Regions from separate parts of the Agaribacter flavus genome, predicted to be linked through region 2. Evidence: predicted binding sites of a transcription regulator. Region 2 holds the regulator's gene; the other holds the start of a gene.
The links. The regulator LexA, encoded in region 2, represses DNA repair genes until DNA is damaged. The targets are predictions, from matches to a motif close to TACTGTATNNNNATACAGTA.
Positions count from the first base shown of each region.

Region 1: a site for LexA is predicted at 1,988-2,007, ahead of uvrD (DNA helicase II). Genes of this name have one in related genera too.

Region 1 covers NZ_JBHRSW010000023.1:2,368-9,315, forward strand. The annotation lists gene uvrD (DNA helicase II) at 1-1,934, opposite strand, end outside; gene cysE (serine O-acetyltransferase) at 2,075-2,896, shown strand; gene yghU (glutathione-dependent disulfide-bond oxidoreductase) at 3,159-4,007, opposite strand; gene ACFOHL_RS12495 (IMPACT family protein) at 4,077-4,673, opposite strand; gene ACFOHL_RS12500 (HAD-IA family hydrolase) at 4,680-5,411, opposite strand; gene ACFOHL_RS12505 (tyrosine recombinase XerC) at 5,408-6,316, opposite strand; gene ACFOHL_RS12510 (DUF484 family protein) at 6,344-6,948, opposite strand, start outside.
Region 2 covers NZ_JBHRSW010000029.1:38,310-45,257, reverse strand. The annotation lists gene ACFOHL_RS13220 (cytochrome c oxidase subunit 3) at 1-682, opposite strand, end outside; gene ACFOHL_RS13215 (cytochrome c oxidase assembly protein) at 685-1,305, opposite strand; gene ctaD (cytochrome c oxidase subunit I) at 1,340-2,968, opposite strand; gene coxB (cytochrome c oxidase subunit II) at 2,978-4,114, opposite strand; gene lexA (transcriptional repressor LexA) at 4,373-4,993, opposite strand; gene plsB (glycerol-3-phosphate 1-O-acyltransferase PlsB) at 5,409-6,948, shown strand, end outside.

The DNA.
Region 1 (6,948 bases), on a different contig from region 2:
CGGATTTCTTCGAGGTATTCCGAGGGAATTTCTCGGATAAAGCGAGAAGCCGTATGGTATTTATCTTGACCATACAATCGTCGGGTTTCGGCGTAAGTGATAATCAGTTGTTGCATCGCTCGGGTCATGCCCACATAGGCTAAGCGGCGCTCTTCTTCAATACGCCCAGGCTCTTCATTGCTGATTGTACTGGGAAACATACCTTCTTCTACTCCCGCCATTACAACCAAAGGAAACTCTAAGCCTTTCGCAGTATGTATCGTCATCATTTGCACGGCGTCTTGATCCGCTTGAGCTTGCCCTTCTCCGGCTTCTAGTGAAGCATGAGCTAAAAATGCTGATAAAGGCGTCATGTCCTCTGCTTCATCAGGTATCTCAAATTGTTTGCAAGCAGTGACGAGTTCTTGCAGGTTTTCTACCCGAGCTTGCGCTTTGTCGCCTTTCTCTGCTTGATACATGGCATATAAGCCACTGGATTTGATCACAGCATCGGCTTGTTGTTCTAAGCTAAGCACAGATGTTCGCTCAGTAATACCATTGATTAAGTCGATAAAGCTCTTTAGGGCATTGGATGCTCGGCCAGTCAGTCTTTTCTCGTTGACCATGGTTTCACTGGCTTGCCACATAGAATAATTGTTTTCCCGAGCAAATAAACGAATATTACTGAGTGTTTTGTCGCCTAAGCCTCTTGCAGGTGTATTTACTACCCGTTCAAAAGCCGCGTCGTCAATTACATTGTTCACCAAACGCATGTAACTGAGCGCGTCTTTGATTTCCTGGCGCTCGAAAAAGCGCAATCCACCATAGATTCGATAGGGTAGGCCTTCATGAATGAGAGCTTCTTCGAGCACGCGCGATTGTGCGTTGTTGCGGTATAGTATGGCTGTGTCCTTCAGGGCGTGGCCGTCTTCAAAAAACTGCTTAATACGAGACACAATAAAACGCGCTTCGTCGAGTTCATTAAACCCTGCATAGAGGGCGATTTTATTGCCTGCTTGGCCTTCGGTCCACAGATCTTTTCCTAAACGTCCGCTATTGTAGGCAATGACGGCATTAGCTGCATTCAGGATGGTACTTGTAGAGCGATAGTTTTGTTCAAGCCTTATGGTTGCTGCGCCATGGTAGTCTTTTAGAAACTTAGAAATATTGGCAACATTTGCGCCTCGCCAACCGTAAATACTCTGATCGTCATCGCCTACAATCATCATACTGTTTTTGGCGCTTTTGAGGAGTTTTAACCAAGCATACTGGATGTTATTCGTATCTTGAAACTCGTCTACCAAAATCGCGCGGAAACGCTGCTGATAATGTTCTTGTAATTCGTCGTTGTCGCGAATGGTTTCATAGCAACGAAGCAGTAATTCGGCAAAATCAACCAAGCCTGAACGTTGGCAGGTTTCCTCATACGCGGCATAAATCTCTTTCATTTTTTGTTGGTTAGGATCGTTGTTGGTAACAACATGTTGCGCACGTAAACCTTCGTCTTTATTGCCATTAATGAACCACTGTATTTGTTTAGGAGGCCAATGTTTTTCGTCTAGGTTCATTGCGCGTAACAGACGCTTTATCAGGCGGTATTGATCATCAGAATCGATGATAGTGAAATTTTGAGGGAGGCTGGCCTCTTCGTAATGCAAGCGCAATAAACGATGGGCCAGTCCGTGGAAAGTGCCTATCCACATCGCATTTAATGCGCCGCCAGAGAGTGCCTCTACGCGTCCTCGCATTTCTTTTGCTGCCTTATTCGTAAAGGTCACCGCTAGGATGCTATATGGCGAAATGTTTTCAACTTCCATCAACCAAGCAATACGGTGCACTAATACGCGAGTTTTGCCACTGCCTGCACCTGCTAAAACCAGCATGTCACTTTGGGGAGCGGCTACGGCTTCGCGTTGCTTATCGTTCATTTGATCTAAAAGTCTAGATACGTCCATCTTTATTTTTGTTGTGTTGTTTTTAGTGCACTATAACAAATTCGTAGTAAAAAAGCTGTGTATTTGTACAGCATGGATATTTGACACGGTCTATATTTTTATTAGACTTAGCGCCATCAGTGTCAAATGGGGTCAGTGTCATGTCACATCATCCTGCAAAAAATCAAGTGCTCGCCAGTGATGAGTTTTGGAAGGCGTTAAAGTCCGAGGCCAAAGAGGTCTCTGAACGCGAACCGCTGCTAGCTAGCTACATACATTCTTGCGTTTATGGACATCACAACTTTGAGACATCCTTAAGCTTTATACTATCGAACAAAGTCAGTGACGATGTGATGCCTGCCATGGCGGTAGGGGAAATCTTTAATGAAGCGTATTTGTTGAATCCCGCGATGGTTGAAGCTGCGATTTATGATGTGCAAGCTGTGGTCGCACGTGATCCCGCCGTCTCGACTTTTTTACCGGTATTGACTCACTTTAAAGGGTATCAATCTCTCCAAGTACATCGTCTTGCTCATTATTTATGGCAAAACGGGCGCAAAGAGTTGGCTTTGTTCATGCAAAGTCGTAATTCGGAAGTGTTTTCTGTCGATATTCACCCAGCGGCAAAGATTGGGCAGGGCGTCATGCTTGATCACGCTACCGGCATTGTAATTGGTGAAACTGCAGTGGTGGAAGACAATGTATCTATTCTTCAAAACGTTACCTTGGGCGGAACAGGGAATGAACAAGGTGATCGTCATCCAAAGATCCGTGAAGGTGTGATGATTGGATCAGGTGCAAAAATTCTTGGCAATATTGAAATTGGAAAAGGCTCTAAAGTTGGCGCAGGCAGCGTTGTATTAAACAACGTAAAATGCGGTGTGACTGTGGTAGGTGTACCCGCAAAAGTAGTCGGTAAGCCTGATTGCAAAATGCCTTGCGATTCAATGGAGCAAAATGTACTTCAAGATAAAGCTAAATAACCTGAACTCGGGATAAGCAACTCCGTCCAGCAGCGCCCTAAATCCCGATCTCTGCGTTACTCAAGCTTAAAATAACTCGTTATTCCTTCACTTGAGCGCCTTGATATCGAGCTTTAGGTCACTACTGGATAGTGGATTAAACGAAAGAAAAATAAATTCAAGAGTTTACAGAATTGCTTATCCCGAGTTCAGGTTAAATAACCTTTACTCAGAATAAAAATCTTCACAACTTGAGAAGCAAAATCAATATGGCTAACAGAACCTAGATTTTACCTTCGAAGTCTTCAGCGCTGTGGCGTTCAGGCAGTTGCTCGCTCTCTTCCCCCCACGAGCGGTTAACAATTCTTCCTCTTTGTACACTGGGACGCGCGGCAAGTTGTTTTGTCCAACGTTGTAAGTGGGTGTAGTCTTGCACTTGTAAAAACTCACCTGCTTCATACAGTTTGCCTTGCGCCAATACGCCGTACCACGGCCAAATGGCAATATCTGCAATACTGAATGTGTCACCGGCTATAAACTCATGTTGACTGAGTTGTTTGTCCAATACATCCAACTGACGTTTTACTTCCATTGTGTAGCGGTTAATGGGGTATTCAAATCGCTCGGGTGCATAATGATAGAAGTGACCAAATCCACCACCCAAAAATGGCGCACTGCCCATTTGCCAAAATAACCAGTTTAGGGTTTCGGTGCGTTTGTCTCCCGATGAGGGGAGGAGCACACCAAATTTTTCTGCTAGGTAAACGAGTATGCTGCCAGATTCAAATACGCGTTGCTTGTGGCCAGTACTATAGTCAAAGAGCGCAGGGATCTTTGAATTGGGATTGGCTTCTACAAAGCCGGAACTAAATTGATCACCTTCAGATATATCGATTAGCCAAGCATCATATTCTGCTTCATTGATGCCAAGGGAGAGTAATTCTTCGAGCATAATCGTGACTTTCACACCATTGGGAGTAGCTAACGAATACAACTGAAAGTCGTGTTCTCCTCGGGGAAGCGCTTTTTCGTGTGTGCTACCTGATATGGGACGATTTATGTTTGCAAATTTTCCGCCGCTTGCTTGATCCCAAGTCCAAACGGTTGGTGGAGTGTATGTACTATCGGACATATTTTTCGCGCCTTAAAATAAGTTGAGTAGAGTAAGAGCGGTGATTAACAGGATAACTTTCATACTGCTTTAGGAAGGGCTTTGATCACCGGTTAAAGCGGTAATGAACTTTTTGTATGGTTCTGCATAACTAGTTGGAAAACGAACAGACAGAGACACGTGTGCCGAATATGTGGCGTCTATTACGGTACCTTGATGGAGTAATAGCCAGTGCCTGACTTTTTGTTCATCACCAAAAGATACATGGCATTGCGTCTCAATGGCTTCGACTAAAACTTGTGTATCTAAGCTACTAAGCACAAGGTTGGTGGCATTTGAATATGCGCGAATCAAGCCGCCTGCACCAAGTTTAATACCGCCAAAGTAGCGACTAATTACGACAACAACATTCCCAACCTCACCGTGTTGTAAAACATTTAGCATCGGCTTGCCAGCAGTACCGCTGGGTTCCCCGTCGTCATTCATGGCGACACTGATTGGTTTGTGTGGGGAGCCTAACAAATATGCCCAGCAATGATGCCTAGCGTCTGGGTATTTCATTTTGCAGGTGTTTACTGCCGCTATTGCGCTAGCACGACTTTCGGCTTTTGCGGCATAGGCATAAAATTTACTTTTCTTTTCTTCAAATAAGCGTTCGCAGGGTGAGGTGGGAATACTATAGCTCACGATTATTTAAGCTTGGCTCTTGATGATTCGCTTTAGCTCTTTTAAATGTTTGAGCTGGACGTTGGGTAAGATTGTGGCGTCACGCTCATCACGCAAGTTCATCTCGCGATCCGCGGCATACCACGCCGTATTGTAGCCAGCATCTGAGGCACCTTTGATATCTTTTTCTAAGTTGTCACCAACGTGCAACATACTGTCCGGTGCGATGCCCAATAGAACCGATGCTTTGTTGAACATATCGGCGGCAGGTTTCATTCTGCCGTCTTTCCCAGCAAGCAAAATATGTGAAAAATACTTACTAATACCTATTTTTTTGCAGTCGACATTGCCATTAGTAATAGCAACGATTGGCAAGCGGTTAGACAAACTTCGCAACAACCGTCGAATACCTTTGGGCACGATAAAGTCACTTCGTTTGCCGTAAAATGCATCAAAACACTTGCTCACCGCATTGGGGATGTCGTCTGCGTTCATTTCAGCAAAAACAAATGCCTTGGTGAGTGTGACTTCTCTGAGGGCACTGACGTGATGAGCAAGTTCTGGTTGCTCTTTTAGCGCTTTTAACTTGAAAAGCGTCCAATCTTGTCTAGAGTAATGTGCGGCCTGAGGGTAGTGTTCACTGATGTAGTGTAATAGGTGTTGCTCAGCTGCCCGAATGTAAGGCCAGTTGTTGTAAAAAGTATCGTCTAAATCGAAGCTGATGGCTTTGATTTTTGGTAGTGGTTTGTGAATAATCACTTCTTCTTTGCCCTAGGGTGTGCTTTGTCGTAGACTTCTGCGAGATGTTGAAAGTTTAAATGAGTATAGACTTGGGTGGTGGATAAATTTGCATGCCCCAACAATTCTTGTACGCCTCTGAGATCTTTACTACTTTCTAATACGTGAGTCGCAAAAGAATGGCGCAATGTATGTGGACTGATCTTTTGGTACAAGGTTTGTGATTGTGCCCATTTGGTTAATCTGTTCGCGACTTGTCGTTGGCTCAGTCGCCGGTTTTGTTTGGATAAAAATAGCGCATTGTGATCGTCAACTGGCTCGACTAATTTGCGTTGCGCTAGGTATTTACTGAGTGCTAGTTTTGCTTTTCTACCGATGGGAATGATACGCTGTTTGCTTCCTTTTCCCGTTACTTTAAGGTCTCCCGAATCTAAAATATCGGTCAAATTTAGTTGGGTTAGCTCGGATAAACGCAATCCACAGCCGTACATTAATTCTAACATTGCCTTGTCTCGTAAACCCAAAAAGCTGTCGTCATCAAAATTGAGTAGCACAGCCATTTCGTCGGCATTTAGCTGCTTGGGTAAGGGCTTTTTTTCTTTTACTGAATGTACTTGTTTGGCTGGGTTGTAGCTTAGCTCGTTGTTTTCTACCAGATATTGGCAAAAGTTTCGAAAAACGCTTAAACGAAGATTAATACTGCGTGGCGATAAGCCTTGTTGCTTGCTCGTGTGCACGACTTTTTTGACCATTTGCGTATTCAACTGAGCCCAAGAAATATCGCCAATAATGGTTAAGCAGGCTTGTAGCTGACGTGTATAGTTACCAATCGTATGCGAAGATAATTGGCGTTCTATAGTCAGTACTTTTAAAAATCGTGTAACAGCTTCATAAGCCGTGAAGTCTTCAACCGATACCTCGTTCATTATCATTAGCTATATAGATAATCAGACTTAGCTGCGTAGTATACGAGGTAAATGGTATTCAAGATATTGTTTTAGATAGTCGAGTAAGCTGGTATCCATGCTCGGTGTAAAGTGCGAAGCGTCTGGACTTGCAACGGCTAATACCACGACCATCTGCTCATTCATGATCTTAATCAATGCTACCGAACCAATGTTTTCGGTATTAAACAATATCTTTTGCTCATGTGGACTAATCCGGCCAAAATAATAGGGCGTATTCGCTAGTTTTTTGTCCAGCAAACTGCGCTGAGGTAGTTCAGGTAGTGATTGTTTTGTATCGTCGTTGATAAAAACAAGATTGGCTTCCAACATGCCCAATTCTTCACATAGGCTTTGGTGCAAAGCAGATTCGACTTGAGCCAGTGTTTGTGCGCAAGATAAGACAAAATTAAGAGAGGCATAACTTTTATAAATGGTTTCGTTTCGCTTGGCGTTGCCTACCAAAGATTCGAGTTGCTTTTTTTGGTGTTTGACTTTTTCTCGGTATTGCTCCAATTGGATTTGCGTGAGAGACACTACGCCTTGATTTTCATGCGAGATTTTTAGGCTCGTTAATAAGGACTTGTGTCGCAGAAAAAAATCAGGGTGCTTCT
Region 2 (6,948 bases):
CATAAACGCCCGACTGCAGAGTTAAACCTAAATCTCTGTATGCATGAATGTATTCCCATACTTGTAAGACCAAAAACACAGAGCCCAACAAAATGGTCACGGCCAACATTACAGATAATTGCTTGCGCTTATTTTGCTCTAGGCCGACATGCGCAAAATGCAAAGTAACAGAAGATACGACTAAAATTATGGTATTTATGGCAGGCAAGCCTTTCCAACCCATAGCAGTGGTTTCCGTTCCCGCCGGCGTCGTCAACAGTGGCCACATCGCCTCGAAAGTAGGCCAGAGGACTTCGTTAGTCATGGCGTTGTTTGAAGCGCCACCTAGCCAAGGCACCGCGATAATTCTGGTGTAAAACAAGGCACCAAAAAATGCAGCAAAAAACATCACTTCAGAAAATATAAACCACGCCATCCCTTGTCGATAGGAACGGCCTAACTGAGCGCTGTACAAACCACTCATGGATTCATCAATTTGATTTTTAAACCATCCTGTCACCATCACTAATAAGGTAATTAATCCCAAGACAAGTATGTAGCCACCTAATCCCTCTTTTCCCTTAGATACTTCCACTACATAGTTACCCGCTCCAACGGCAATTAGAAATAGCGCGACGGCACCGACAATTGGCCAAATGCTTTGTTCGGGCACGTAATATTTTTGGTATTCTTGCTCAGCCATTGCTATCTCCCTAGGCTACTGTTCATTGCTACAATCTCTGGCGTATCAAGGCGCTCAGTAATATCGTAAAGTGTGTATTGCAAAGTAAAATAAGTGATGTCTTTAGGTAATTGCGGATCGATAAAAAATGTCATCGGCATAATCGCTTCTTCACCAGCCTTTAGGGGTTGATGATTGAAGCAAAAGCACTCTGTTTTGTTCATATACAGTGCGGCCTTTCCCGGAGAAATGGATGGAATGGCTTGTGCGACGATATCTCGGGTAGCGGGGTTTTTCACATAAAAATCGACCTTGGCCAATTTTCCAGGGTGCACCTCAATACTCTTTGTTTGTACTGAAAACTCCCAAGGCATGCCACCGTTAGTCCGCGTGATAAAATCGACCGTAATAAGGCGTGATTCATCTACCAGTTGCGGCTTATACACTGCCGCACTGTCGCCTGTCTTACCATTGATACCCGCAATGTCGCAAAAAACATCGTACAAGGGCACAAGGGCAAAGCCAAAAGCAAACATCCCAATGACTACAAATACAAGTTTTGCAACCGTACGACCATGGCTAGGGTACTGCTCACCCTTGAGATGCACCTTATCGATATGTGACTTGGTTTCGGCTTCTGGCATCTATCCCTCCACTTCCTTACAGCACTAGGTGCTATTATTTAACCTGAGGCGGTGTATCGAAGGTATGATAAGGTGCCGGCGAAGGTATCTCCCACTCTAAACCATCAGCACCATCCCATACTTGGTCAGATACTGGCTCACCCTGCTTTTTGCAGGCTTTTACGATTAGTACAAGGAAAATAAGCTGCGACAACCCAAAGGCAAAGCCACCAATACTGATCCACTGGTTAAAGTCAGCAAACTGCAAGGCATAGTCAGGTATGCGTCTGGGCATGCCGGCCAATCCGACAAAGTGCATGGGGAAAAACAAAACATTGACCGAAATCAGCGAACACCAAAAGTGCCACTTTGCCAATGTCACGTCAAACATGCGTCCCGTCCATTTGGGCAGCCAATAATAAACCGCAGCCATGATTGAGAATACCGCTCCGGTAACCAATACATAGTGGAAGTGGGCGACGACAAAATAGGTATCATGGTATTGGAAGTCAACCGGTGTAATTGCCAGCATTAGCCCAGATAACCCACCAATGGTGAACAAGACAATAAAGGCAATAGCAAATAGCATAGGGATCTCAAAACTGATTGAACCGCGCCACATCGTCGCCACCCAGTTAAATACTTTTACCCCAGTGGGGACTGAAATTAACATAGTGGCGAACATGAAAAACATTTCCCATTCGACTGGCATACCCGTGGTAAACATATGATGCGCCCAGACTACAAAAGAGAGTAAGGCTATCGACGCTGTGGCATACACCATTGATGCATAGCCAAATAGCTTTTTACGAGAGAAGGTCGGCACTATTTGCGAGATGATACCAAAAGCAGGCAAAATCATAATGTAGACTTCAGGATGCCCAAAAAACCAAAAAATATGTTGGAACATAACCGGATCACCGCCACCAGCAGCGTCAAAGAAGCTTGTACCAAAATACTTATCCGTCAAAACCATGGTCACCACGCCAGCAAGAACAGGCATGACAGCAATCAACAAGAATGCAGTGATTAACCACGTCCAAACAAACATCGGCATTTTCATTAAGGTCATTCCAGGCGCGCGCATATTAAATATCGTTACGATGACATTGATTGCGCCCATGATTGAGCTAATACCCATTATGTGCACAGAAAAAACAAATAAAGCCGTACTGTCTCCGCTATACGTTGTCGAGAGTGGCGCGTAGAAAGTCCAACCAAATGAAGGACCGCCTCCTTCCATAAATAGCGAAGACAACAAGATTAAAAAGGCAAACGGTAATATCCAAAATGACCAATTGTTCATGCGCGGCAGCGCCATGTCAGGCGCGCCAATCATCATGGGTACGAGCCAGTTCGCTAAACCAGTAAAAGCTGGCATCACGGCACCAAATACCATGATTAGTCCATGTACAGTTGTCATTTGGTTGAAGAAGTTGGGGTCAACAATTTGCAAGCCTGGCTGGAACAGTTCAGCACGAATGACCATCGCCATCGCGCCACCGACCAAAAACATAATAAACGCAAACCACAGATACAATGTACCTATGTCTTTGTGATTAGTGGTGAGTAACCAGCGCGATAAGCCCTTTGGAATATGGTGGTGGTGATCGTCATGCGCGTGGTCATCGTGTGCATCACTGCCTGTTTTTGGTTCTTGTATTGGGTCAGTTATTGAAGTCATAGTGATCCCCTACTCTCCTACCATGATGGCGTTCACGTCTTTTGCTTGCACCATGTCGCCAGTATTATTGTTCCATGCGTTTCTCGTATACGTCACAACAGCAGCAATCTCAGACATCGTCAGTTGCTTTGAAAATGATTGCATCGCGGTGCCGGCACGACCATTCACGATAATGTCGATGTGTGCTTGTTTGTCATTTAAGATGAGCGCTGACCCTTTTAGAGACGGGAATACACCGGGTAAACCTTCACCATTTGGCTGATGGCAAGCCGCGCAAACTGCATTGTAAGTTTGTTGACCTTGCTTCATGAGTTCGTCCATACTCATGTTCATGGCAAGTAAACGCTGCTCTTCTTCTTTGCGCTTAATAGCAATTTGTTCTTGTTCATTGATCCATTTGTAGTATTCAGCCGGTTCCTTCGCAATAACCACAACCGGCATAAAGCCATGGTCTTTCCCACACAGTTCTGCGCATTGTCCGCGATAGATACCAGGCTCATTCACTCTTGTCCAAGCCTCGTTGATAAATCCGGGATTAGCATCCTTCTTAACAGCAAAATCTGGTACCCACCAACTGTGGATGACATCATCAGACGTAATGAGAAAACGTACTTTTTGTCCGGTAGGGATAACCAATGGCCTGTCTACTTCCAGAAGATAGTTTTCGCCCTTGGTAAATTTATTCTCGATTTGTTCGCGTTGGGTAGCTAATACAGAGAAGAATTCCACTTCATTCTCCATGTATTTGTAATGCCACTTCCACTGCGAGCCTGTGACCAACACGGTCATATCAGGCTTAGTGGTATCTTCCATGTCCTGTAAAGTACTGGCTGCTGGAATCGCCATACCTACAAGGATTAAAAAGGGAACGATGGTCCATGCTATTTCTACTTTGACGTTTTCATGAAAATTGGCAGGTTTATGCCCCGTAGATTTACGATGTTTAAACATTGCAAAAAACATCACACCGAATACTGCAACGGCAATGACGACACAAATCCAAAACATCAACATATGTAAATTGTAGACTTGAGCACTGATGTCAGTCACACCGGAACGCAAGTTAAGGTCAGAACGTTCAGCTGCACTTTGCGCCACACTGAACCAAGATGCTATTAGTAGAGAGGAACCTACTAAAAATTTCAGCGACTTCACACTACTCTCCCTTCTGATTTGATCGATGCTTCGTTCCTCAGCACTTCAATTAGAAAAGGAACATGTAATTTTTGTTATCGACTTGTGAATTACTGTACAATCATTAATCAGTTTTAGAGTGGCGTCTAGTCATTTTTTATAAAAAATGAACAAGATGTTCGATCTTTATTGTTAACAGCTCATTTTTTAGACATTTGCAAATTAAAAAACCGCCTTGTTAGACGGTTTGTGTAAATTTATTGTAAAATTTTAAAAATCAACAGAATCTCTTATGATCCCCACTGCAAGACCTTCTATCGTAAAAAACTGTGTGGCCAAATCAACCTTTATCGGCGCAAATTCCTCGTTTTCAGCGTGGAGTAAAATTTGCGCACCTTTTCGCTCAAAACGTTTAACCGTAACGTCTTCATCTACTCGCGCGACGACAACTTGACCATTGCGCACCTCTTGGGTTTTGTGCACAGCAAGTAAATCACCATCCATAATGCCAATATCCTTCATACTCATCCCACTTACACGCAACAAAAAATCTGCCCCAGGATGAAACATTGCAGGATCTATTTTGTAATGTGATTCAACATGTTCTTGCGCCAAAATCGGTTCACCCGCCGCTACTTTACCAATAAGAGGAAGACCCTCTTCGGCTTCATCGTCTAGGGCGCAGTTCAGCTTGATACCCCGAGAAGTACCGGGCAGTATGTCGATTACGCCTTTTTTTGCTAGCGCCTTTAAGTGCTCTTCGGCAGCATTAGCCGAGCGAAAACCTAACTGTCTAGCAATTTCAGCTCGCGTAGGCGGCATGCCCGTTTCTATCATTGTACTCTTTATTAGGTCGAGTACTTCTTGTTGTCTTGGAGTTAGTGGACGCATAAACAGCCTGTTTTTCTATACAGTTATACACAAAGTATACGCAGGGTAGTAAAAAACGCAACTTTAAATCTTTGTTTTTACGCACAAATAATTAGAACATATACTATTTGCTGCAAATAGTGGCAAAAATACTACTTTGGGTAAGCACTTGTGTTCATGGTACTATTGCGTTCAGTTGGTCTTTGCTGAGCGTAAGTAACAAGCGGTATCTCCTCAATGCTTAGGGATGCAATACTTAAAGTCACCTTATACCCTTCCATGGGGCCTCCAAAAAGGCATCCATGCCTTTTTGGCTTTAAGTATTGCATCCCTAAGCATTGAGGAGACACCGCCCGATACTTGTGCTTTATATATCCAAAAGCAAAGAGCACTCTCCCAAACACGCGCAATGTAATTTTTTAAGGTTTAAATAACAATGAGTTCGATAAGAACAGCATTTCGGTGGATATTTTCAAAAACAATTGGATGGCTGGTATCGGTTAAAAGCGTGCCCGCGGATGTCGAATCAGAGTTAGGTATCGATACAAGAAAACCGATTCTTTTTTTACTGCAAACCGAGTCGTTTACCGATCAACTCGCGCTTGATAAGTCGACCAAAGCTTTGGGCTTACCCAGCCCACACGATATCATCGAAGTAGCCGGCACATTGCAAAAAAGGCGCTACTTTTTAGAGCGACCACAGAGCATATTAACGCGGAAAGTAGAAAAAACCGCTATCGAAGATATATTCACTGAATTGTTCCACATTCATCGCGTTAATCCCGATCTGGATCTTCAGGTGGTGCCTGTTTTCATTACTTGGGGTCGGTCGGCCGGAAAAGAAAACTCAGGTTTTGCCCAATTACTCGCGAGCAAGGCCTCCCCTAACTGGTTGCGAAAGGCCTTCATTGTGTTGTTTTTTGGCAGAGACAACTTTGTAAGTTATTCACCCGCTGTGTCAACTCGACAGCTAGCAGATCTGCATGGAAGTGACAAACAAATTGCGCAAAAGCTAGTGAGAGTCGCCCGCACCCACTTTCAACGCAAGCGACAAACCCTGAGTGGTCCCACTTTGCTAGAACGAGCCACTCTTTATAACTCGATACTGGGGTCGGAGGCAGTAAAAAATGCCTTACATGATGAAGTAAAGCAGCGAGGTATCAGTAGCGACAAAGCCAAGAAAACAGCCTTATCTTATATCGACGAAATCGCCGCGGACTATCGAGAAGGACTGATCCGTATGGGGGATCGGGTACTTACTCGCATTTGGAACAAGATTTATGATGGCATAGACGTGAGCCACGCCGAACGCGTAAGAGAGCTTGCGCAAAACGGGCACGAGATCATTTACGTTCCCTGCCATCGCAGCCACATGGATTACTTGCTACTCACCTATGTCATTTATCATGAAGGTTTAGTGACACCACATATAGCAGCGGGTATCAATCTTAACTTTTGGCCAGCAGGCCCTATTTTTCGTCGAGGCGGAGCCTTCTTTTTAAGGCGAAGTTTTGGTGGTAATAAACTTTATACGGCAGTATTTCGTGAATATCTTGAGCTCTTGTTTAACAAAGGCTATTCGGTTAAATATTTCCCCGAAGGCGGCCGCAGTCGCACTGGGCGTTTACTTCCACCTAAAACTGGTATGCTAGCGATGACCCTGCAAGCATTGACCAAAGGCGTAAACCGCCCTGTCTCGATTGTACCGGTGTACATCGGCTATGAGCATGTCATGGAAGTCAAAAGCTACATGAAAGAACTGCGTGGCAAAAACAAAAAGAAAGAATCCACTACGCAAGTGTTTTCCGCCATTCGCAAGTTAAAAAATTATGGGCATGGCTTTGTTAACTTTGGTGATCCAATACAAATTGGTCAATTTTTAGATGAAGCTGAGTCCGAATGGAGACAGCAACAGGATGCCAACGACAAAAAGCCAAAGTGGCTCACACCCGTTGTCAATAAATTAGCCGACAGTG